DNA from 2 places in the Paenarthrobacter sp. AMU7 genome. Region 1 is predicted to be linked to the other one. Evidence: riboswitches for the same ligand, from Rfam matches in the RefSeq annotation. Region 1 holds a riboswitch; the other holds the start of a gene.
The links. Region 1 has a riboswitch for cyclic di-AMP ahead of ABQM86_RS19900 (hypothetical protein). Riboswitches for the same ligand answer to the same signal wherever they lie in the genome.
Positions count from the first base shown of each region.

Region 2: linked by a shared signal. The riboswitch ahead of ABQM86_RS02825 (hypothetical protein) and the one ahead of ABQM86_RS19900 (hypothetical protein) in region 1 are both predicted to bind cyclic di-AMP.

Region 1 is NZ_CP165735.1:4,331,677-4,343,027, reverse strand. Features, by position in the region: gene ABQM86_RS19930 (ABC transporter family substrate-binding protein) at 1-94, shown strand, start outside; gene ABQM86_RS19925 (Gfo/Idh/MocA family oxidoreductase) at 300-1,346, shown strand; gene ABQM86_RS19920 (hypothetical protein) at 1,330-1,812, opposite strand; gene ABQM86_RS19915 (hypothetical protein) at 1,847-3,064, opposite strand; gene ald (alanine dehydrogenase) at 3,262-4,380, opposite strand; gene ABQM86_RS19905 (PucR family transcriptional regulator) at 4,586-5,803, shown strand; gene ABQM86_RS19900 (hypothetical protein) at 5,991-7,280, opposite strand; cyclic di-AMP (ydaO/yuaA leader) riboswitch at 7,283-7,427, opposite strand; gene ABQM86_RS19895 (ATP-dependent DNA ligase) at 7,672-8,736, shown strand; gene ABQM86_RS19890 (DUF6480 family protein) at 8,755-9,027, opposite strand; gene ABQM86_RS19885 (alpha/beta fold hydrolase) at 9,098-9,904, opposite strand; gene ABQM86_RS19880 (maleylpyruvate isomerase family mycothiol-dependent enzyme) at 9,928-10,590, opposite strand; gene ABQM86_RS19875 (hypothetical protein) at 10,593-10,862, opposite strand; gene ABQM86_RS19870 (helix-turn-helix domain-containing protein) at 10,941-11,351, opposite strand, start outside.
Region 2 is NZ_CP165735.1:568,447-579,797, forward strand. Features, by position in the region: gene ABQM86_RS02795 (NAD-glutamate dehydrogenase) at 1-1,540, opposite strand, end outside; tRNA gene ABQM86_RS02800 (tRNA-Cys) at 1,706-1,776, opposite strand; gene ABQM86_RS02805 (hypothetical protein) at 1,861-2,349, opposite strand; gene hutG (formimidoylglutamase) at 2,406-3,356, opposite strand; gene ABQM86_RS02815 (NCS2 family permease) at 3,444-4,886, opposite strand; gene ABQM86_RS02820 (copper resistance protein CopC) at 5,001-5,663, shown strand; cyclic di-AMP (ydaO/yuaA leader) riboswitch at 5,814-6,006, shown strand; gene ABQM86_RS02825 (hypothetical protein) at 6,010-6,798, shown strand; gene ABQM86_RS02830 (FAD-dependent monooxygenase) at 6,908-7,600, opposite strand; gene ABQM86_RS02835 (universal stress protein) at 8,016-9,053, shown strand; gene ABQM86_RS02840 (PEP/pyruvate-binding domain-containing protein) at 9,074-11,351, shown strand, end outside.

The DNA of each region.
Region 1 (11,351 bases):
GGGTCTGGCCAACTACGGCCCGTCCCTGTTCCAGAGCCTCTCCAACGTTCCGGACTGGACCACCCTCGGCTGGGAAAAGGGCGCCAAGAAGTAGCCTCCCCGCTGTAGTTGTCCAAGATGTAGTTTCCAGAAGGCCGGGAACATCCCCAACCTGTTCATCGGGTCGGGGAGGTTCCCGGCCTTCGCCGTCCCCACGCTCTCTCACGTCCCGCGTGCTTGGGTCGGACGCTCTCTCACCCGGTGATAGAGGGTTGGCGTGAAAGGGCTGTTATGTGAGAGAGGGTCGGTAGCCTAGGGTCATGACTTCCCAGCCGATCCGTACCGCCGTGGCAGGTTTTGGCCTGTCGGGCAGCGTCTTTCACGCGCCCTTCATTGCCAGCAACCCTGCATATGAGCTTGCCGTCATCTCCACCTCGGACGAGTCGCGCCAAGCCAAGGCCAAGGACCGCTACCCGCAGGCCACCATTGTCAGCACGCCGGAGGACATCCTGGCGCTGGCTGACCAGCTGGACCTCATCGTCCTGGGCACACCGCCCGCAACCCATTTCCCGCTCGCGAAAGCCGCGCTGGAAGCCGGGCTCGACGTCGTCGTGGACAAACCGTTCACGGTCCGCAGCGCCGAGGGCGAGGAACTGATCCGACTGGCGGCGAAATTGGGCCGGGTCCTCACCGTGTACCAAAACCGGCGCTGGGACGGCGACTCGCTCACCGTCAGGAAATTGCTCGACGCCGGAACGCTGGGGACAGTGACCAGGTTCGAGGTGGGAATGGAGCGTTGGGCGCCGGAGATTGCCAAAGCCTGGAAGGCCAGTGCTACTGCGGAAGACGGCGGCGGTGTCCTGTTCGACCTCGGCACCCACGTTCTGGACCTGTGCCTGCAGTTCTTTGGTCCAGCCACCGTCACCTACGCGGAAATCCAGGCGCGCCGTCCCCAGGAAAGCGTCGATGACGATGTCTTCCTGGCACTCCGGCACCAGTCCGGCGTGGTCAGCCATGTCACCATCAACCTGACCAGCCACCTGCACGGCCCGCGCTTCCGCGTCCTCGGCACCGAGGGTGGCTTCGTGAAGTTCGGCACCGACCCCCAGGAGCCCTACGTGCTGGGAGGCGGGCTCCCTACGGACGCGCGGTACGGCGTCGAACCCGCAGAAAACCATGGCACGCTGGAACTGAACGGGCAGCGCATCCAGGTCCCCACAGAGCGTGGCGCCTACCCCGAGTTCTACCGGATTCTGGCGGAAAAGCTCGACGACGGCGGCACAGCCTCGGCGCTTCCCTTGCCTGTTGATCCGGACGGCTCCGTTGCGGTGCTGAAGCTGATTGAGCAGGCTAGGACGCTGGCGTAACGTCCGCGCTGGCAACCAGCGAGTAGATGGCCTTGAGGTCGTCGTTGCCTTCAGTGGGCTGGCAACTGCCCGTCAGCTGGACAATATCCGCTGCGGTCTCGTGGTGAACTACCGTGACGGCGGTGAACTGGGCCAGCGAGCCGGCCTGCGGATGCGTGTAGCGTGCTTCGCGTACGTGCCAATCCCGACCATTGATCACCACCGGCTCCGTGCCCAGCAGAACTGCATCCGGCAAGGCGTCCAGGAACGAGTCCACGGACGCGGCGATGTCCTGGAGCTGATAGCCGGGCAAGCGGCGCGACACGGATATCACCACATTCGCCGTGTAGCGTCCTTCCGCAGCGGGTGCCATCAGGGCGCCCACCGCATCGGGGACAACTTGCTGGGACCATCCCGCGGGCGCGTTGAGTTTGATGGAGGGGTAGGCGGGGAACTCGGCGGATGGGAAAACCTGGTGCGATGTCATGGGAGCCCTTTCGGAGCGCTGTCAGTGCAGGAAGCTATTTGCTGAGGAAGTCGACGAACCCGGTCACTGAATCAACGAACCCGGACGGGCTGATGGTGATCTGGCCACCTGCTCCCAGTCCCAGCTCCGCAGTGATCTTGGCACCCGCGCCGAGGGTCAGTCCGTCTTCGTCCATGGAAGCCGTAAAGAAGTGACCCTCCCCGGCTCCTGCGGCAACTGTTGCGTTGAGGGTCAGCGTCTGGCCCAAAACTTCGACGTACCGGCTTCCGGTCAGTTCCGCTCCGGCACCTGCGCTGAAGGCTGTACCAGTTGTCTCGCTGCCCTTGACGCTCAGCTCGCCTTCGCCGGCGCTTGCCCAGGCACCGGCGCGCAGTTCTCCGCCTTGCCCCAGGGAGAACAGCCCTCCGGCGAAGTCGGTCTTGTTATCCATGGTGACCTTCTGACCGGCAAAACCCTCACCGCCCGCAGAAAACAGGAATGGGCTGGTCGCTTCGGCGTGTGCGCTGGCCTCTACTCCGGTCATCATTCGCGTGGTAGAGGTGTTGGTGACCCAGCCATCGAAGAAGTCGGACCGCACGGTGGTGGTGTTCTCGGCCCCTGCAAAAGCTTCGCCGGTGGCGCTGGCATGGGGGAGTCGCAGCCCGGAGGGCACACTTGCATCGAACTCGCCGTTGGCACGCGCTCCGATGAATGTTTCGTTGGTGACAGTGGTGTCCACCGGCCCGTATCCGGATTCCGCTGTCCACGTCATCTCACCGCCAGTGGACGCATCACCGGAGCCACCAATCGCGATTCCGCCCGGCCCCATGGATCCGTGCGTTTCGCCCGATGCCTGACTGTCGAATCCGCCATTGCCTTCCACAGTGACAGGACCGAAGGTGGTGGGATCAAAAGTGAATCCCAGCGGCCCTGAGGGGCCTCTGCCCTTTCCGTCGCCAAGCCCCCGTCCCGCCCCGCCCAGCGAGGCTTGCTCCTGCTGGTCGGCATTGAGTTTCAGGGCGCGGGCGTTGTCCTTGAGGCAAACCGCTGCCGCACCGAGCCGTCCGTACAGCTGGCTGTGCCAGTTGCTGCGGAATTGCTCGGCATCGTTTCCCCGCCAATAGTGGCCATTCTGGATGAGCACATTGAGCTGCTGTTGAAGTGTGGTGATCTTCTCAGCTTCGGAGTCCATCACTGCCGAGAGTCGGCGGAGATCACCGACGTCGGCGCCTACCAGTCCCTGCCCCATTATGTACTCAGCCCCATCACGCATCCCCTGAACGTAGCGACATTGGTAAAAACCTGCGGACCAGTCGTGGCACCAGGCGTCTCCCGAGCATAACTACTGCGGAACAGGGCTGCCATGGGGAGAACTACCGGGGTGGATAACGTTGCGGGTTAAACCGCGACGGCGGGGTGCGGCTTCGTGTGGAAGCCGCACCCCGCCGTCGTGTTTGTTAGGCCTTGGAACTACGCGGAGACCAGGGTGTGCCAGTCGTTGACGAGGGGCAGGTTGTGCGCCTCGGAAACGGAGTGGTGTGCCACGTGGCCGGCGGCGATATTGAGGCCGGCAGCCAGCGCGGGGTCGCGGTCGAAGGCAGCCTTGACGCCCAGGTTGGCCAGTGCCACGGCGTAGCGCAGGGTGACGTTCGTCAGTGCGTACGTGGAGGTGTTGGGAACAGCGCCAGGCATGTTGGCAACGCAGTAGAAGATCGAGTTGTGGACCTTGTACGTCGGTTCCTGGTGGGTGGTGGGGTGCGTGTCCTCGAAGCAGCCGCCCTGGTCAACAGCGATGTCCACCAGGACCGAGCCCGGCTTCATGCGGGCAACGAGCTCGTTGGTGACCAGTTTGGGAGCCTTGGCGCCCGGGATCAGGACGGAACCGATGACGAGATCTGCATCGATGACTGACTTCTCGATCTCGTAAGCGTTGGAGGCAACGGTCTTCAGGCGGCCCTGGTAGAGGGCGTCAAGTTCACGCAGCCGGTTGATGTTGATGTCCATGATGGTGACATCAGCACCAAGGCCCAGCGCCATGGCAGCGGCGTTGGTTCCTGCAACGCCGGCGCCGAGGACAACAACCTTGGCCGGGCGGACACCCGGTACGCCGCCCAGGAGGACGCCCTTGCCACCGGCGGGAGCCATCAGCGAGGAAGCGCCCACCACGACGGACAGGCGGCCTGCTACCTCGGACATCGGAGCGAGCAGCGGAAGGGTGCGGCCTTCCTGCACGGTTTCGTAAGCGATGGCCGTGACGCCGGAGTTGATGAGCTCGGCGGTGAGCTCGGGTTCTGCGGCGAGGTGCAGGTAGGTGAAGAGGATGAGGCCCTTGCGGAAGCGGTGGTACTCGGCCGCGATGGGCTCCTTGACCTTCATGACCATGTCCGCACGGCCCCAGACGTCGTCAGCTTCGTTGACGATTTCGGCGCCGGCGATCGAGTATTCCTCGTCGGTGATGCCCGAGCCGAGGCCTGCGCCACGCTCAACCAGAACGGTGTGTCCATGGGTGCGGAATTCGTGGACACCTGCGGCCGTGATGGCTACGCGGAACTCGTTGTTCTTGATTTCTTTGGGGACGCCGATGATCATCTGTGGGCTCCATCGTTAGCGGCCTTTTCGGCCGAAAATGTGTTGCGGGCTGTGATTCCAGAATAAATCCGGCTGTGAGGCAGGCGACATGGGTTTTGCCGCGCACAGGCGGAGGCGCCCCGGAAACTCAAGGATCTTCACCTCTGCATCTCGACATTTGTCGAGCCCTGGAGCGTCAGGTGTCGCCTGCTGTTGGTACGCTTTCCTGATGCAGCAGGACGTGGAACAGATCGTTGAACGCGTGGCGTTGAAGCTGGGCCGCGGCCTGTCCCTCGAAGACCTCGACGGCGTCCTCCTCGCGTACAGCTCCAACCAGTCGCACGCCGACCGCGTCCGCGTGAACTTCCTCCTCAGCAAGCGTGTCCCCAGCGACGTCAGCGCGTGGCAACTGTCCCACGGCATCGCCACGGCGGTGCGTCCCGTCGTCGTTCCCGCCAACGAGGAACTCGGAATGCTGGGCCGCGTCTGCGTGCCGCTCCTGGTGCGCGGCTTCCGCGTGGGCTACTTGTGGGTCCAGCTGGACGTTGAAGAACAAAGTCCGACGGCGATACTCGCCGAGTTGCCCGGCGTGCGTGATGAGTTGGACCTGTTGGCGGGTTTGCTCCTCGATTCAAACACTGCAGAGTCGGAATTCCGGCGCAGGCGCGAGCAGGAGTTCCTCTCGGCCTGCAGTGGCGAATCGAATGCCGTGGCGGCCGTGGCCGGGTGGAAGGAGATCCAAGGCCGCGGTCCATGGCAACTGGTGACCATCCTGGACGCGGACGGCGCGAGGTCCGACGTCGATCCCCTCGCCGCAACCCTTACGCACCGAACAGCTGCACTGCAGTCCACCATCGGCGTCAACGCTGCGTTGTTCAGCGCCGGAACGGAGACGCATTCCGTGGTCCTGTTTCGAGAGTCCGGTGGTCGGGCGGACCACGCCCAGGTGCTGGTCCACTATCAACTGGAACTCGCCAAGCGCTCCGGCAGGGCGGTGGACCGGGTGATCCTGGGCATCAGCGAGCCGTTCCAGGTGATCCGGCAGCTCGCAGGAGCGTACCGGCAGTCCAAGGTTGCAGCGCAGGCTGCCGTCGTCGATCAACCCCTCGGCGAGCTCGTGGACAGCCGGTCCGTAGGCGTCTATCAGCTCTTCGACCGCTTGCTGGCACCCGGAGGTTGGGACGACACAGGTTCCGTGCACTTCCGAACGCTGGAGGACCAGGACAAGAACGGCGAACTCCTGCCCGTCCTGGAACTCCTCTATGACAGTGATGGTTCAGTGCAGGACGTCGCGGCCAAACTCCATCTCCACAGGAGCAGCATCTACAACAGGCTCGGCCGGATCCGGCAGCTCATCGGCGCTGACCCGTTGAGCGGAGCGATCCGCGTCGAATTGCACGCTGCCTTGAAAGCTCGCCGCTGGGCCGGCCGGCCGCGGATCTGAGGTTGTCAAGAACAATGAGCAGGCGCCCGGTGCGGGCGCCTGCTCATTGGCACGGTCTTGCTTTACGGCCGCCTCAGGCGCTGGCAGCTCCAGCGGCCCAATCGACGCCGGAACGTGGCCGTCCGGCTGCTGCTGCAGTACCGGCTGTGCCATCCCACATGCGTGGTGGTGCGTGGCAAGCGGGTGCTCATTTGAGGGTGTCCTTTGCCGCGTCAAGGATTTCTTCAAGTGCCGTCCCGGAGGGCTGCGGCGCGGTGGCCGCACTGGGCTTGCCCGAGGGCTTGGGTTTGGTGGTCTGCGTGGGAGTCCCCGTCGGCGTGGGGGTAGGAGCCGGCGTGGGTGTGACCGTCGGTGTGGTTGTGGGCGTCGGAGTCGTGGGTGGCGTGGTGATCGTGTCCGACGGCGCCTCGCTGGGTGCCGGCGCCGGCTGGGTGGGGATCGGGCTGGCGGTGGCCGGGTCCGCGGCGATGGTTGACGGCACTGCGGACGGGACCCATACGGGGTCGGCCAAGGAAACTTTCGGGGTGGGAACCGACGACGGCGACCCTGGTGCGGGTGCCTCCGGAACCGTGGCCGGTTGGCCGCCTGCCGACGTCGCAGCAGCTGACGCGGAGGGCGATGATGCCCTTGAGTAGGAGGCGCTGGGCGCGGGAGTCGCCGAGCCTGAATTCCGGTCGGCGCCGCTGGCTTCCTGGGAGGGGGTCTCCTGGCCGAAGAATGGCAGCTCGAGGGCCTGCCCCAGGGTACCGGCTGTCAGGAGCAACCCGAGAGCGCCGGCCACCACGGCCATGCGCTGGCTCATGTGTTTGACGGATGCAGCTTTCCGCAGGACCGTATGGGGTTCCCGGCCTGGCGAAGAGCCACCAAAGCCCGGCTTGGCGGCCGTGGGCGCAGCTGCAGGTTTGCGGAGATCCTTGCGGCTCGCCAGTGCTGCCGAGGCCGTTGCGGCCGCCGCGACCTGGGCAGGGGACTTGCCCCGCGGTGGCTCAGTGCGGGCGGACTCGGCCACCACCGGAATGGCGGCAGTTACGGGCTCCGGGGTGTCGGGTTCCTGAGAACCGTGGTTCGGGGCGGCCTGCTGCACGATGGGAATGGCCGCGGTAGGAGGCCCTGGCGTAGTGGAGGCCGGAGCTGCAGCCTGTGCTGCCTCCACGACGGGAATCGCCGCAGTTGCGGGTTCCTCCTGTGCGGCCGTTTCCGGGGCCGGCTGCGAGGCCGATGCTTCAGGCGCGATCACGGCCCGTGCCGCACGCTCCCGCTCGGCCGCGCGCGCGGCTGCACGCGTGGTATGTGTTGCGACGGCGGGGATAGCCGCAGTGGCGGCCTCCGGCGTCGTGCTTGTCGTTCCGGGTGCGGCCACAGTGTCTGGCTGCGCGCTGAGGGGGGATCCGCTGGGGTGGGCCCGACGGCGTCCGGTTGGCTTGGTGCGCCCGCGTTCAGTCTCGGCGCGGCGCGGCTGATCCATGGTTGGGGACATGGTGGTTGCCTCTCAACGCCTTCGAGGTTAGCTGTCGGGTTCGGACGAGGCCGTCCGGCCGCCGTAGCGGCTTCACCCCAAGGACTTGGGAAAGTCCGGGAACTTTTGGGTCCCCCGCCTCTGCCGCGGGTCTGGCGGATTCCGGAATGCGGCAGAGCTCGGCGTCATTCCGGAAGCGGCCCAGCGGAGATACGGGTCGCCCTACGACGGTACATGAGCCGGAAAGTAAAGTCACATTAATATAACGGACGGTAGGCCTCCCCGGATGAGAGGGTCCTGGCACTTAGGCTTCGGGGCCGGCGCTGGGAGCTCCCGGTGCGGCAGCCACCACGGCCAAGATATCCATCGCCTGGGACTAGCTTCCGCGTGCACCGGCAGGTAGACATTGTCTATGGACCTGCCTGTGATGCCACCCGTCTCGCCCATGCTCGCCAAATCCGTTCCGGCCATCCCCGATGTTGGGCACTACGAGCCCAAGTGGGACGGCTTCCGGACCATAGTCTTCAAGGACGGCGATGAGATCATTCTGGGCAGTCGCAACGAGAAACCCATGACCCGCTACTTTCCCGAACTGGTGGAGGCGCTGCGGAAGAACCTTCCGGACAAATGCGTGATCGACGGCGAGATTGTCCTGATCGAGGGCAACCGGCTGGAGTTCGAGGTGCTGCAGCAGCGGATCCACCCCGCGGACAGCCGGGTCCGGATGCTCGCCGAGAAGACTCCGGCGTCCATGATCGCGTTCGATATCCTTGCCCTCGGCGATGACGACCTGATGGGCACTCCCTTTTCGGAGCGTCGGGCCATCCTGGAACATGCGCTCGCCAAGGCGGAGCCGCCCGTTTACGTCACCCCTGCAGTCACGGACCTTGAGCGTGCAAAGGAATGGTTCGTGCAGTTGGAAGGCGCAGGCCTGGACGGTGTGCTGTCCAAGCCCTTGGATGGGACGTACTTGCCCAACAAGCGCGTGATGTTCAAGACCAAGCACGAGCGCACTGCGGACTGCGTGGTGGCCGGCTTCCGCTGGCACAAGACCGCGAAAGTTGTGGGGTCCATGCTGTTGGGTCTTTATAACGACGCCGGCCGGCTCCAGCATGTGGGGGTGGTGGCCTCCTTCCCCATGGCCCGCAGGGAAAGCCTGGTAGCTGAGCTCGAGCCGTATCAGGTTGAACTGGGCGAGCATCCCTGGGGTGAGTGGGCCAGCCAGGGCGACGGAGCCGGCGGTTCCAGGATGCCCGGTGCCCAAAGCCGGTGGAGCGCGGGCAAGGATTTCTCGTTTGTGCCCCTGCGTCCCGAGCTGGTCATCGAGGTGGCCTACGACTACATGGAGGGCGAGCGGTTCCGGCACACCACGCAGTTCAGGCGGTGGCGGCCGGACCGAACGCCGGAGAGCTGCACTTACTCCCAGTTGGAAGAGCCGGCGGATTACGATCTTGGGGAGCTCCTGGGGCTGCCGTAGCTTGGCGCCCGCAGTTGCTTACTCCTCGTGTCCTTGGTCGCTGCTCATGCTGCCCTCGGCCGGCGGGGTTTCTCCCGGGGGCACTCCTCCGCCTGGTTCCAAGCCCGTGACGTTCCCGTCGAGGGGATCGGGGTTGGAGGATGCGGCGGGGTCCTCGTCTTCGTCCTGGCGCAATTCGGGGTCGGCGTTGACGTCATTCTTGGTGGTGGCCGGGGGCGTTGCGGCACCGTAGGGGCCAGTGGCGCCGGTTGCGCCGAAGCCTTGCTCGTCCTTGTTATCTCCAGTGGTCACGATCAGCCCTTTCATAAGCAAACTTACTAATGCGATGGCTTCGCCAGCCTAGCCGGGACGCGTGGACTCATCAAGGCGCCTGGCCGTGAAGCGCTGTCGCTGCAACGAAACTCCGGATGGCGTCCGCCACAGCCTGGGGCCGCATGTGTTGCGCTACATGCCCGACGCCGGGGATCTCCACCAAGCGCCCCTGGTCAACGGCCCTCGAAAGCCGAAGCGACCAGTCCGGGCCGGCCACGTTGTCGCGGCTTCCCCTTAGGACCAGCACAGGGACCTTGATACCAGCCAAGCGTTTCTCGGTGGGGTACGTCATCATCACCGGCAGTTCAGTAAGGTACCAGCGCGGACCGCAGCGGAGATAGTCCGACGTGACGATCAAATTGGAGGAGGGGCTTTCGCGGAGCATCCCGTCAAGGAGAAGAGCCACGGACTGGCGCCTCACGTTTTTGTGCCGCGAATCAACCACTGGCCCCATCAGCACCACCTGGCGGACCCGATCCGGTGAATGCAAAGCCGCCTCGATAACAAACTGCGCACCCATCGAATGGCCCACCAAAACGTACGAACCGATGCCGCGGGAAGCGAGGGCCTCCGCAATGAAGGCGCCGTAGTCCTCCACCGAAAGCTGTCGATCAGGCTTTGGAGTCCCTCCAAACCCCGGGAGGTCCAAGGAGTAGGTGGGTGCGCTCGCTGCAAGGACTGTGTGCAGCCGGGCCAAATAGCGGTGTGAGACTCCGATGCCGTGAACCAGGACATAGACGGGCCCGGTGGGATCGGCCTCAGAGCCGGCAGCGGGGACAGCGGCAGGCTCAGGCGTGCCCCCAGCCCACAGGATCCGCCCCTTCAATCCCAGAACTTCTACGTCTGCAGACAGCATTGCTGCCGGCCTGCTCCGCGCCCTCATGATGGTGTCCGCCGCAAGAACACCGGAGCCCCGGGGCCACTCAGCTCGTCCTCTGCTATTGGTCGGCCGGACACCGCCAGCAGCAGGGCAATGGCCGGCCCTTCCACAGCAGGGCCATCCCCGTGATCGAAGGATGCATCGGTGGCCACCAGGCGCCAGCCTCCTGCCACCTCCTTGCCTCCGCCCATCTTGGTGCTGGTCCGCACCTGATAGTGCAGGGCAGTGGCCACGTGCGCGGCGGGGTAGTCGCGGCGCATCCCCAGCGGACGGCGGATGTCCTCGCCGTGGACGAACGCCTCCACCAACCGGGTCCCCAGGCCTGCAGGCGGCCCGGATGTCCGGGAGAGCACGGCTTTCAACTGACTCAGGGTCGTAGCCGGGTCAGGGGTCCTTTCGCGCTCAACACCTACGGCGTTGTCGCGGTCAAAGTTCAGCCGGGAGGCAATCATCCGGCGAATGAAATTAAGGCGCGTGGTTTTGGCGCTGTCGATCACGTGCGCCAGGACATCATGGACGTCCCAGCCAGGGCACAGTGACGGGGTCCTCCATTGGGAGGGCTGAAGTGGTTCAAGGTCCCGGATCAGGGCGCGACGTTCCTCATGCACCACGGGCCACACAACGGAGGGGGAAGTCGAAGCCATACCGCTATTGAACCCCATGCCTACTCCCTTGTGGCGTCGTCGGACCTTGTGGCGTCATCGGATTCGTTGGGGTCGCCTGCCGGGCGTGCCGATTCGGCGGCGGCGGACGCCTCAGCCGCGTCCCGGCGTCGTGCAATTTTTGATTCCGTCCACATCGCAACGGCCACGAACACTGTGCACGCGAACATGAAGGTTGCCACAAAGTTCAATCCCATGGCAGAGCCCAAGGGTGCGGCAAGGGCCATTGCGGCCAACCCGGCCACGATATGCCACCCTTTGAAATTGCCCACCGATCAAGCGTAACCCCGGCTTTAAGGGGTGCCCGCCTGTTGGCTGGGATCGTTGCTTGATCCTTATCACTGTCGACCCTATGAGTCGGCGTCGGCGTCACTTTCGCCGGCTTGGTCCTCCGCCGCGGCAGCCTGTTTCTTCTTCTGGGATTCCAGCCAAGCGATGATGGCAGCTTGCCGGATCCGACGATGTGTTCCGCGGTATTCCACGGGGATTTCGCCGCGGTCGGTCATATTGCGCAGATAGGTGTGCGAGATCCCGGCGAGCTCGGCGGCCTGCGAGGTGGTGAGCATTTCCTCAACGCTGCTGACCGTCACCGTTTCGCCCCGGCTCAGCCGCGCGAGGAGGTCGACGACGGCATCCCTCGCCTCATCAGGCAGGCGGTGGACTGTGCCGTCCACGAACACGGTGATGTCGTCGCTGTCCTGGAGGGAGCGCGCCAGATTCCGGGCGTCGTCGGCGGGGAGTCCTGCGGTGACGCGGGGAGC
Region 2 (11,351 bases), 1.0 Mb from region 1:
CGGCGGCCCACTCACGGGAGAGCCGCGCCGCCTCTTCCGAGGGATAGCGCGCCTGCAGCGCCTCAGCCAGGCCCTGTGCCCAGGTCCTGGTAGCGGCGATGATCCGAGGCTCCAGGATTGCGGCATCCACGACGCCGGGCGTCCCGCCGGGAGTCGAAGCCGCCTGCGGCAACAGCACCCGGAAGAACACCCGGGCCATGGCGGACTCGCCCAAACGAAGCTCAAATTCGATGGCGTCCGAACCGAAGGCTTCCCGAAGTTCACGTTCAATGCTGAGCCGCACGGCCGTGCTGTACCGGTGGCGCGGCAGGAACACGAGCGCTGTCATGAACCGCCCATAGGAGTCCGGCCGGAGGAAAAGCCTGGTGCTGTGACGCTCCTGGAGGCGCAGGATCTCGCGGGCATGGTCGGCCAGTTGCCCGGAGTCGATGTGGAACAGCTCATCACGGGGATACCCCTCGATCACAGCCAGAAGTTCCTTGCCGTGATGCGAGCCGGGCGGATAGCCGAACGCCCGGATCACTTCCTTTACCGTGTCACGGATGACGGGAATCTGCAGGGCTGAATGTGACGTGGAACTGGGGGAGAAGAGCCCCACAAAGCTGTGCCTGGCGGTGCTTTGCCCGCCAGTACCCAGTTCGGTTGTCCGGGCTGTTTGCACGGTAATTTCGTCCAGGTAGGCGCGGCGCAGGACCGTGGAGCGTTGGGTGGACTTGGTGAGGGTGAGCAGCCGGGGTTTCCCGGAGGGAAAACCTCCGGGTGGCTCTTCCCGGTCCATATAGTCCATTTGGTCCATGTGGTCCGCCCGATCCCGCAGCACGCCCAGCCCCCGGCGCCCGCGATATCCGAGGAACACGAAGTTCCCTTCACCCAGCCATTGCAGCAGCTCACGGGCCTCCATGGCCTCCCGGGCTTCAGCACCCGGGCCTCCCACCTCATCCAAGGCCTCCACCTCGCGGGCCAGTTCCTCATGGATTGCAGCATGGTCCTCGGCGGCCGCCCGCACGTCGAGCAGGACCCTCCGAAGCCGGCCCACCAAGCGGTCGGCAGCCGCATCGTCCGGGAGCCGGGGGATTTCGATTGCCATCCACGCTTCGGCGAGCGGTCCGCCGTCGTGCCCATCATGTGGGGTGGCCAGCTGCGGACTGATGACGACAGCTGAAGATTCGACGCCGGTGGGCAGCCCGATACGTTGCGGCGCGCTGTGGATGGTGGTCAGGCGGTGGGTGGCTGGGTCCCGGGTGACGGTGAAGGTTGGGTGGACGAGGAGCCGGATGGATGCGGTGTCCCTGGCGATTTCGGCGGTGACTGATGGGAGCAGATAGGGCATGTCATCGCTGACTATCGAAACCACGCTGGCGTCGGGCTCATGCAGGACCCCGATCACGGCCTGCCCGGGCTCACGCCGCTCAGCCAAAGACCGATGGTAGCGGGCCCGTTCCAGCAGCGTTTCAGGGGTGTAGCTGCGGACATCGTCCTCTGCCACGTGCTGGTAGTAGTCGGTCAGGAAACCGTCCGCCGGCTCAGTGCTGGGTGACATGGTGCTGCGCCTCCGCTGCGCAAAGGAGCGGCCGTGTTGTTGCGGTCAGCAAAGTCCCTGCGCCTCACCTCATGCTCCCGCGAGGTGGCATTTGATGGCAATGTTGGAGCGAACATTGCCCTCAAATGCGACGCAGGGAGGGGCTCCGGTCTCGGGGCCACTCAGACGTGGTGGCGGGATTCGAACCCGCGTGCGCTGCTTTGCAGGCAGCTCCCTGGCCTCTCGGGTACACCACGTGCCAACGACACTAGGCGCCTGGCGGCGGCCGGATCAAAGTTCATGTCGCAGGCTTTCGCAGCGCTACGCAGGTAGTCGCCGGGCTACTCAACGTTGCGCAAGGTTGCTGCCCGTTGAGCTGTGGACGCCTTGGCGCGACTCACTGCGAACGACACTCCCGCAGCCACCAGCAGCGTGAGGATCGCAGCTGCCATGTGGGTGTAGAGGAGGAGGTGTCTGTCGCCGCCACCGGACGCGGCCCCGGTTGGCACATCCCCGGTTGGCACATCCCCCAAGACCGGGCCGCCGTGCAAGTGGTCCAGTAATCCGCTGCCGGGAAAGTACCCTCCGAAAGCCTCGAAACCGAAGTGCAGCAGCTGCTGTGCCAAGCCGGAAAGGAGGAGCAGCAGCAGCGGTCCGTGCACCCAACGGGAAATAAGTTGGGCGGCGAGCGCACACAACGCGGCGAAGGCCAGGAGGACGGGTAGGGCAGGAGCGCTGCCGCCCGCCACCATGTGCGCTGCGAGTCCCAGAGCCACAGCTATCGGCCCTGCCACCCAAGCCCACTTGTCCTGCACAGGAGTTCCGCGCATCGCCATCCTTCCCTCCCCACAGAGTAGGCGGAGGAAGGCGGCTGGAAAAGGGAACGCTAGGCGAGCAGGGCGTTCACCAGTCGCGCGGCCACTTTCGCGGTGCGGTGATCGATATCAAACTCCGGGTTCAGCTCCGCTATGTCCAGGTGCAGGAGCTTCCCGCTCGCAGCAACCTGCCGGCAGACCGCGTTGATCACTGGCAAAGGCACGCCATAGGCTGCGGGTGCGCTGACCCCGGGCGCCACGGATGCAGGCATCACGTCCAGGTCGATGGTCAGGTACAGCACGTCCACGCCGGCCAGGAAATCGGCAACAAAAATCTCTACTGCCTCCGGCGTGCACAGCTCATCGAGCAGGTACTTCACTCCCAGGCGATCGGCGGTGTCGAAGAGGGTGCGCGTGTTGTTCGGCTCCGAAATTCCGACGACGGCGTACTGCAGTTCGCGGCCGGCGGCGGCTTCTGCGTGGGCCATCTGCAGGAACGGCGTACCCGAGCTCGGTGTGGGTTCGTCGCGAAGGTCAAAGTGGGCATCCAGGTTCAGGACACCAAGCCGTTTGCCGCGGACCGTGTCCGAACCGGCCACGCCAAGATAACTGGCGAACGCGGTTTCGTGGCCGCCGCCCAGCACCACGGTGAGGTTTCCGGCGTCGAGCAGTTCCGTAATGGCGCGTCCGGCGCGCTCTTGGCCGGCTTCCAGTGAGTCCTCCTCCACCACCACGTCACCGGCGTCGAACACGTCCCGGTCAAGATGGAACGCCAGCGGACCCAGCGCCGTGCGGATGGCAGCGGGAGCCGCAGCAGCACCGACCCGGCCCTGGTTGCGGCGCACTCCGGCATCGCTGCAAAAACCAAGCACGACGGCGGGACGCGAGGCAGTTGCGGGCGCGGGCGACGTCAGGGGTGCTACTGCCTGCCACCAGCGGCGGTGTTCAGTGCCGTCTCCGTCAAAGCGGCCCTTCCACGGCCCAGGGTTGACGTCTACGGCGAGGGTGATGCTGGTTTCCATGCTTCAAGCACACCCGAACGGGCACACGAAAACCAGCTTTCCCAGCAGGCGGGTGTCTGAAACTCCGGACTTAGGTCCGCAGGAGACTTACTTGACGCCCAGCAGCTCCTCCACGGTTCCAATGCCGAAGAACAGCAGGAACGCAGCGGCCACGGCCCACATGAGCGGGTGGACTTCGCGGGCGCGGCCCTGGAAGGTGCGGATCAGGACGTAGGAGATGAAGCCGGCACCGAGGCCGTTGGCGATCGAGTACGTGAACGGCATGAGGGAGATGGTCAGGAACGCAGGGATGCCGACACCCCAGTCCTGCCAATCGATCTTGCCCACCTGGGAGACCATCATGAAGCCCACAACCACCAGTGCCGGAGCCACGGCTTCGAAGGGTACAAGGTTGATGAGGGGCGTGAAGAACATCGCCACCAGGAACAGCACGCCCGTGACGATCGAGGCGAGGCCGGTGCGGGCACCTTCGCCGATGCCGGCGCCGGACTCAACAAAGATCTGGTTGGACGAAACGGACGCGCCACCACCCACGATCGCGCCGAGGGCGTCCACCTGCAGGACACGGTCGACGTTGGGGATGTTGCCGTCTTTGTCCACGGTTCCGGCCTCGTTGGCCAGTCCCACCATGGTGCCCATGGCGTCGAAGAAGATGCTGAGGAGGATCACAAACGCCAACAGTGCTGCAGCGATGAAACCGAGGTGCTGGAACGCGCCGAACGGGTTGGCCTTGCCGATGAGGGACAGGTCCGGGGCGCCCCACTCCGAGAGGGTGGGAGCCACGAGGGACCAGCCGCGCGGGTTGACGTTCTTGCCGTCGAAGCTGGGGCCGATGTGGAGGGTGAACTCGAGGATGGCTGCCAGTGCCGTGGAGACCACGATGCCGATGAGGATGGCGCCGCGGACCTTGCGGACCACCAGGGCGATGGTGAGGATGAGGCCCACTGCGAACACCAAGGTAGGCCAGCCCATGAGCTTGCCATCCACGCCCAGGCCCAAGGGAACCGTGGTGCCGGCGGCGTCGGGAATCCGGCGTACAAAGCCTGCGTTGACCAGGCCGATCAGTGCAATGAAGAGGCCGATGCCCACCACGATCGCCGTTTTCAGCGCTTCCGGCACGGCTTTGAACACGGCAGTACGGAAACCGGTCAGCACCAGGATGAGCATGGTGATGCCGGAGAGGACCACGAGGCCCATCATGTCCGGCCAGGTGAGTTCCGGGTGCGAGGCGACCGTGACGGCAACGAAGGCGTTGACGCCCAGCCCGGTTGCAACGGCGAATGGGTGCTTGGCCCACGCGCCCATGAGGATGGTCAGGATGCCCGCCACGAAGGCCGTCGTGGCTGCGACGGCTGTGAAGCCGAGGGATGCCCCACTGGAATCCGCCCCGGAGAGAATCAGCGGGTTCAACACCACGATGTAGCTCATGGCGAAGAACGTTGCGAAGCCGCCACGAATTTCCCGCGAGTACGTGGATCCACGTTCAGTAATTTTGAAGTAGCGGTCTACTGCAGAACCTTGCTTAAGCATGAAAGACTCCGGGGATCGGGGGGAGTGTGCCCTCAAATCCTATGCGGTCCGGTGCGGGCGCTCCGGACGATTCGCCTAGTCTGTAAGGAAGCCAACACTAGGAGAAACCGCCCCATGCGTACCATCCGCCCGCTTCTGGCCGCCGTCGTCGCTGCTCTTGCCTTCGCGTCCGCCCTGCTGTTTACTGCGGCGCCGGCGTCCGCCCACGACGTCGCTGAATCCACGACGCCGGCCAGTGGCACCAGCGTCACGGACGTCCCGGCGTCGGTTTCCATCACGTTCAACAACCGGCCGCTCGCCATCGGTTCGGGCGTCACGGTCACTGCGGGCGGCGAAAACTGGGCCGACGGCCCGGTGGAAATCATCGACAACCAGGCGGTCCAGAAGTTGCGCGAAGGCGCTCCGGCCGGCGAATACACGGTGGTCTGGCGCGTCGTCAGCAGCGATTCGCACCCCATCGAGGGCACCTTTACCTTCACGGCCACCGCAGGAAGCACGACGACGGCCAGCGGCCCGGCGGCAGCCTCTCCGTCCGCATCGGCTCCGTCCGCTTCGACACCTTCAGCGGCGGTGCCGACGGCGGGAACCGCGGCCCCGGGCTCTGCGGCGTCGGGAACCGGCAACAGCGAGCCCGCGGCCGACGCCTCCCAGCCCTTCCCATGGAGCATCGTGGGCCTGGCGGTTGTTGCTGTTGGTCTCGTTATTTTTCTGGCTGTTACTGCCCGCAGGAAACTGGCTGCTTCGAACGACCCTGAGGGCCCTTCTCCCGCGGAATAACGGGGTTTTCTACGTAGCTGCGAAGATCTCGAAACGGTTACTGCGACACGCCAGAAGCGTACTTCTCGTTACTTAAATGTGACTTCCGCGTGATCATCGCGTACGGTGGTACCTGTGCCTGTTCCACGTAGCGGGCACTTCCGGTCTGATTGCCTAGCTCTGCCGCAGTCCGGAATCCGTTCGCAGACAAACCTTACGGCAGAGACGGGGAACCCATTTTGGGCCGCTTTCGAGCGTGCCTTGGGGTGAAGTCACGATGCTTCCGCTGAACAGCGGGAGATAGTGGCCGGGTGACTCCCATCCGAATCCGACAGCTAACCTCGCAGGCATCGGGAGAGGCTCTTTCATGTCTTCACGCATTCTTCGCGGCCGTCGTAAGGCGGACAGCGTACGTCCTAATCCGTTCATCTCCATCTCCAAGGCAGTTGCCAGCAACGCTTCCGGCGCTGGCCGCCAGGCAGCTGTTATCGCAGCAGCCTCGGGCCTTGTGTTGACCGGCTCCATTGCAGCTCACGCTGCTGAAGCTCCGGTTCAGCGGGATTCCAGCCCGGCCACGGTCGCTGAGACCGTTTCGGCCGACGCTCCCACCCAGGTTGTTACCGCCCTGGCTACGGCTACGGTCAACTTCGAGCGCCCCGCTGTTGCTTCCGTTGCAGCTCCGGTTATCGAAAAGCCTGCACCGGTTGCTCCGGCTCCTGTCGCCAAGAAGGCAGCAGTCACCACTGCCGCCGCCAAGGCTCCTGTTGCCAAGGCTGCTGCAGCCGCTCCGGCCGCTGCTGCTCCCGCTCCTGCGGCTGCTGCTGCTCCGGCTGTTGGTGGCGTCAATGCCGCCATGGTTGCCTCGGCTTACGCCCAGATCGGCATCATGCAGGACTGCACCGCCATGGTGGAGCGCGCACTCGGCTCCGCAGGCATCCCCGTTGGCGACCTCGGTCCCATGCAGTTCATGAACTACGGCAAGGTTGTCAGCTCACCCCAGCCCGGTGACATGATCGCCCAGTCCGGCCACGTCGCCATCTACATCGGCAACGGCCAGGCCATCAGCGGTGGCATCAACGGCAACCAGACGGGTATCCACCCGATCAGCTGGTTGACCGCAACGGGTCCCCTGACCTACGTACGCGCTGGCGCATAAGCCTCACGCTTCAGTTCAAAGGCCGGTGTCTTCGAAGAGTTCATCTTCGAGGGCACCGGCCTTTGGCGTTAAGTTATGTGCGGAATAGTTCGCAGCCAGGTTTGATCTGCTAAGCGGTGGCGATGCCCGGCCCTGCAGGGAGGGCCACCTTGGACGATATCGCCTGGCCTACAGCCTTTGCCTGCCGAAGTACTTCCTTCGGTGTGGGCGTAATGAGCTCGCCGACTCCTACAAGGTGCATCCCGACGGCCCGCATTGCGGCCACCAGGTTTTGGCCGATCGCTATGCCGAGTTCCGCCAGCATTCGGCGCAATTGGCTCTGTGCGCAGCGCGTGACCACAATATGGTCGGCCAGAAGAACACCGTTGGCAGTGTGGACGGCCCACTGGCGGCGGGTGGACTCGAGGGGGCCGGAGGCGTGGAGCCCCGTCCTGAGCCCGGCAGTGGTCATGCTGGCGGCCAGTCCATAGCCGATCTGTTGGGAAGGGTCGGAGCCAAGGAAATCGAGGCGGACAGCCCGTGTGGTGCTGCGGACATCCAGGTGATGGCTTGCGGCGTAGTTCCGCAGGTGGCGGAGGATCTCGTTGCGCTCCTGCATGGCTGCGGGATCGGCTGCATCGCAGCGTTGGAGCATTCCGGTGTGGACTGACGGACCCGTTGCGGACAACGTGCCGAACCCGTCCACCACAATGGAGCCCACGCCGTAGCGGCTGAGCTCACTGGCAACTGCCAAGCCGGACAAGCCGGCTCCGATGACCACGGTGGTGGTGCGTTCCGTGGCGGAATCAGGCGTGAGTGACACTGCTTGGTTCCTCCTTGACGTGTGTGCCATTAGGCATCGCATGGGGTCGCGTCCGAGTTCCCCAAGCGGCCGCAATAAATGGCCGGAGTGTGCTGTGGAACACGGTTGCCGGCCATTCGGTGACTCGAACACTACCGAACTTTTTCTGCCATGGATAGCCTCCTGGGTCCGCGTGTTCGCGTTGTTCATCCCCAGCGCAAAATGCGCACCCGGGAACCGAGCCCGGACCGTTATACACATAGCCCAAAGTCACCTTGATTCGGCGTTGCCGACCGAGAATAGTTGGCATTGGGAGAAGGAATTTCCAGGTTTCTTCTGCCCGGGCCATTGACATTGACGCCAGGAGGGAATCCGAGCCGGAGAACCTCTGGCAGAATGGCCGGAACATCAAGCAGCAGGTGGAGAGGCGGGCCCCATGGACCAGCACAGCAGGCACAATGAAGAGCCACAGGACGGCCAGGACCACGCAGTGGCGCCAGGAGGCATTGTCGTTGGAGTTGACGGTTCAGAGCACGGGCAGTGTGCATTGGTGTGGGCGGCACGTGAAGCCGAACGCCGTCAGCTGCCCTTGCACATCGTGACGGCCTACTCCGTACCTATCTTTGCCGCATCAGGCCTGGACGGCGGTTATGCAACTGTGGATGATTCGGTGATCCGCGAGGGGGCGGACGCGATCGTGAAACAGGCTATGGACAAGATCTCCGGTTACGCCATCGAGGTTGACGCTTCAGTGGAGAACGGCGACGCTGCCGGTGTCCTCCTTGATCTCTCGGCAGATGCCGCACTCCTCGTTTTTGGCAGCCGGGGCCGCGGGGGCTTCGTTGGACGCCTTTTGGGATCTGTCAGCAGCGCATTGCCTGCCCACGCCAAATGCCCCACCGTCACGGTCCCGCTGTACTGCGCCGACCGTCTCGGCGAAAACACGGAAGACAAGCACATCAAAGCCGAGCACGCCAAAGCTGGCCCCCGCGCGGTGGAAAACGTAGTCGCAGTGGGCGTCGACGGCTCCGAGCAAGCCCGGGTGGCAGTGCTCGAAGCGGCCGAGCAAGCGCAGCGCATGGGAGCCAAGCTCCGAGTCATCTGCGCTGTTCCGCAGTACAGCGGTTCCCTGGCTTGGGTGCCGGCTCCGTTGGACCGCGATGCCCTCTTTGCGGATATCAGGGTGCAGCTTGACGCCGGTGTTGCGTGGCTCAGGAGCCACTTCCCGCAGCTTCCCATTGAGACGGACCTCCGGGACGGCTCACCGGTGGACGTGCTGGTGGAAATCAGCCGCAGCGTCGAACTGGTGGTTCTGGGAACACGCGGCCGCGGCGGGTTCGCGGGCATGCTGCTCGGTTCCACCTCGGACGGCGTCCTCCACCATGCCAAGGGTCCTGTGCTGGTTGTTCCGGATCGTGAAGATCCCCGGCTGGCCGACCGTCACAAGTTTGGGCCAATGCTCGGCGCAGCTTAGGCCGCGGGAACCACTGCGCCATGGATGTCCAACAGCCCAGCGGGGAATTTATTCTGGACATCGCCGGCATCAGTGGGGCCATGCTTCCGGAGGTGGGAGGAAAGGCAGCCAACCTGGGCGAGCTTGCCCGTGCCGGACTGCCCGTACCACCCGGATTCTGCCTGACCACCGATGCCTACCGGCATGCCCTTTCGGCCATTGGCCTGGACGAGGTCCTTGCGGCACTGAAGGAGGCGGACGCTTCCCGGTTGGACCAGTTGGACCAGTTGGACCAGTTGGACCAGCTGAACGGGCTTGCCGCCCGCGCGCGGTCCTTGGTGCTCGACGCCGGCATTCCCTACCGTATCGCCGAAGCGGTGCAGTCCGCCTACCAGCAGCTGGGGGAGGACGTCCCGGTTGCCGTCAGGTCCTCAGCTACCGCGGAGGACCTGGCTTTCGCGAGTTTCGCCGGTCAGCAGGACACCTTCCTGAACGTGGTGGGCGCTGACTCTGTCCTGGAGGCTGTGAGCCGCTGCTGGGCGTCCCTGTGGACAGACCGTGCCGTGACTTACAGGACCGTCAACGGGATCGATCACGCATCGGTCACCTTGGCTGTAGTCGTGCAGGAGATGGTGGACTCAGCTGTCGCCGGAGTCATGTTCACTGCCAACCCGGTGACGGGAAACCGGCACGAGACAGTGATTGACGCCAGCCCAGGCTTGGGAGAGGCTGTCGTTTCCGGAGCCGTGAATCCGGATCAATACGTGGTGGATGTTCGTCGCGGTGCCATAGTGAAAAGGACCGTAGGGGACAGGAAAGTGGAGATCAAGGCGATCCCTGGCGGTGGCACGGAACGCATTGAACGCAGCACCGGGTCCTCACCGGACCAACCCGGCGATGTATACCCTCAGCCCTGCCTCAGTGATCACCAGGTGTTGGAACTCGTGGACTTGGGACGCGAGGTCCAGTCGCACTACGGAGCCCCGCAGGACACCGAGTGGGCCATGGACCATGAGGGAAAATTGTGGCTCACCCAAGCACGGCCCATCACTACCCTGTACCCGCAAACCACGCGCGTCCCTCCCGTTCCGGGCGAGCACGCCTTCCTGAACTTCAGCCTCGCCCAGGGCCTCACCCGACCATTGACCCCCATGGGTTTGGCCGCGATCCGGCTCATCGCTTCCTCCGTCGCCAGGACCGCGGCATTCGATGTTCCGGATCCCCGGTCCGGCCCGTCGCCGTACTACGAGGCGGGGCAGCGCATCTTCTTCGACCTCACGGCGGTGGTGCGGAGCAGGGTCGGCCGGGCGATCGTGCCCCGGGTTTTCGACCTCATGGAGGCCCGCTCGGCCGTTCTGATACGTGGCCTCTTTGACGATCCACGTTTCACAGTGACCACCAGGACTCCTTTGAAACTGATTCGCCACGTTGCTCCGGTTGCGGCCAAGTACCGGGTTCCTGAGTCGCTGTTCCGTGGCCTGTTCCGCCCGGCATCGGCACTGAAACGCGTGGAGAAACTCCGCTCCGATCTGCGCAGCACCTTGGCCGTCCCGCAGCAAGCAACAGCCCATCAGCGGATCGGCCACGTCCAGCGAATCCTCGGGGAAGAAGTTTTTGCCACCGTCCCACAGGTGCTGCCCCTTCCCGCGCTGGGCTTCGCCATGCTGGCGCTGACCAAGAAGCTCCTGGGGGATCGAGCTTCGTACAGCGAACTCCAAACGGTGATCCGTGGCCTTCCCAACAACGTCACTACCGAGATGGACCTGGCCCTGTGGCAGCTTGCGGCGCAGATGAGGAAAGACCCCGACGCCGTTGCCTCCATGACCGGTCGAACGGCGGACGAACTGACGGAACTGTATCGGGACGAAAAGCTCCCCGCCGTTGCCCAAACAGGATTGAGCTCGTTCCTGGGCACCTTCGGGCACCGGGCCGTCGCCGAGATCGACCTGGGCATGCCGCGCTGGTCAGACGATCCCACCCACATTCTTGGCGTCGTCACCAACTATTTGAGGCTCGCGGACGGCTCCGAGACGCCGGACCAGCAGTTCACGCGGGCAGCCCGCGACGCCGATGAACAGGTAGCGCGTTTCGTAGCGCGGGCCAGGACAAAGAGCCCGTTGCACGCGGCGGTGGTTGGCATGGCGTTGGATCGCACACGGAGGTTCGCTGGACTGCGCGAGTTGCCCAAGTACAACCTGGTCCTGGGTCTATCCGTTGCGCGGAAGCAGTTGCTTCTCATCGGCAATGAGCTTGCCGCAGCGCACCGGATCGAACGCCCCGAGGACATTTTTTTCCTGGACCTCGACGAAGCCGAGACCG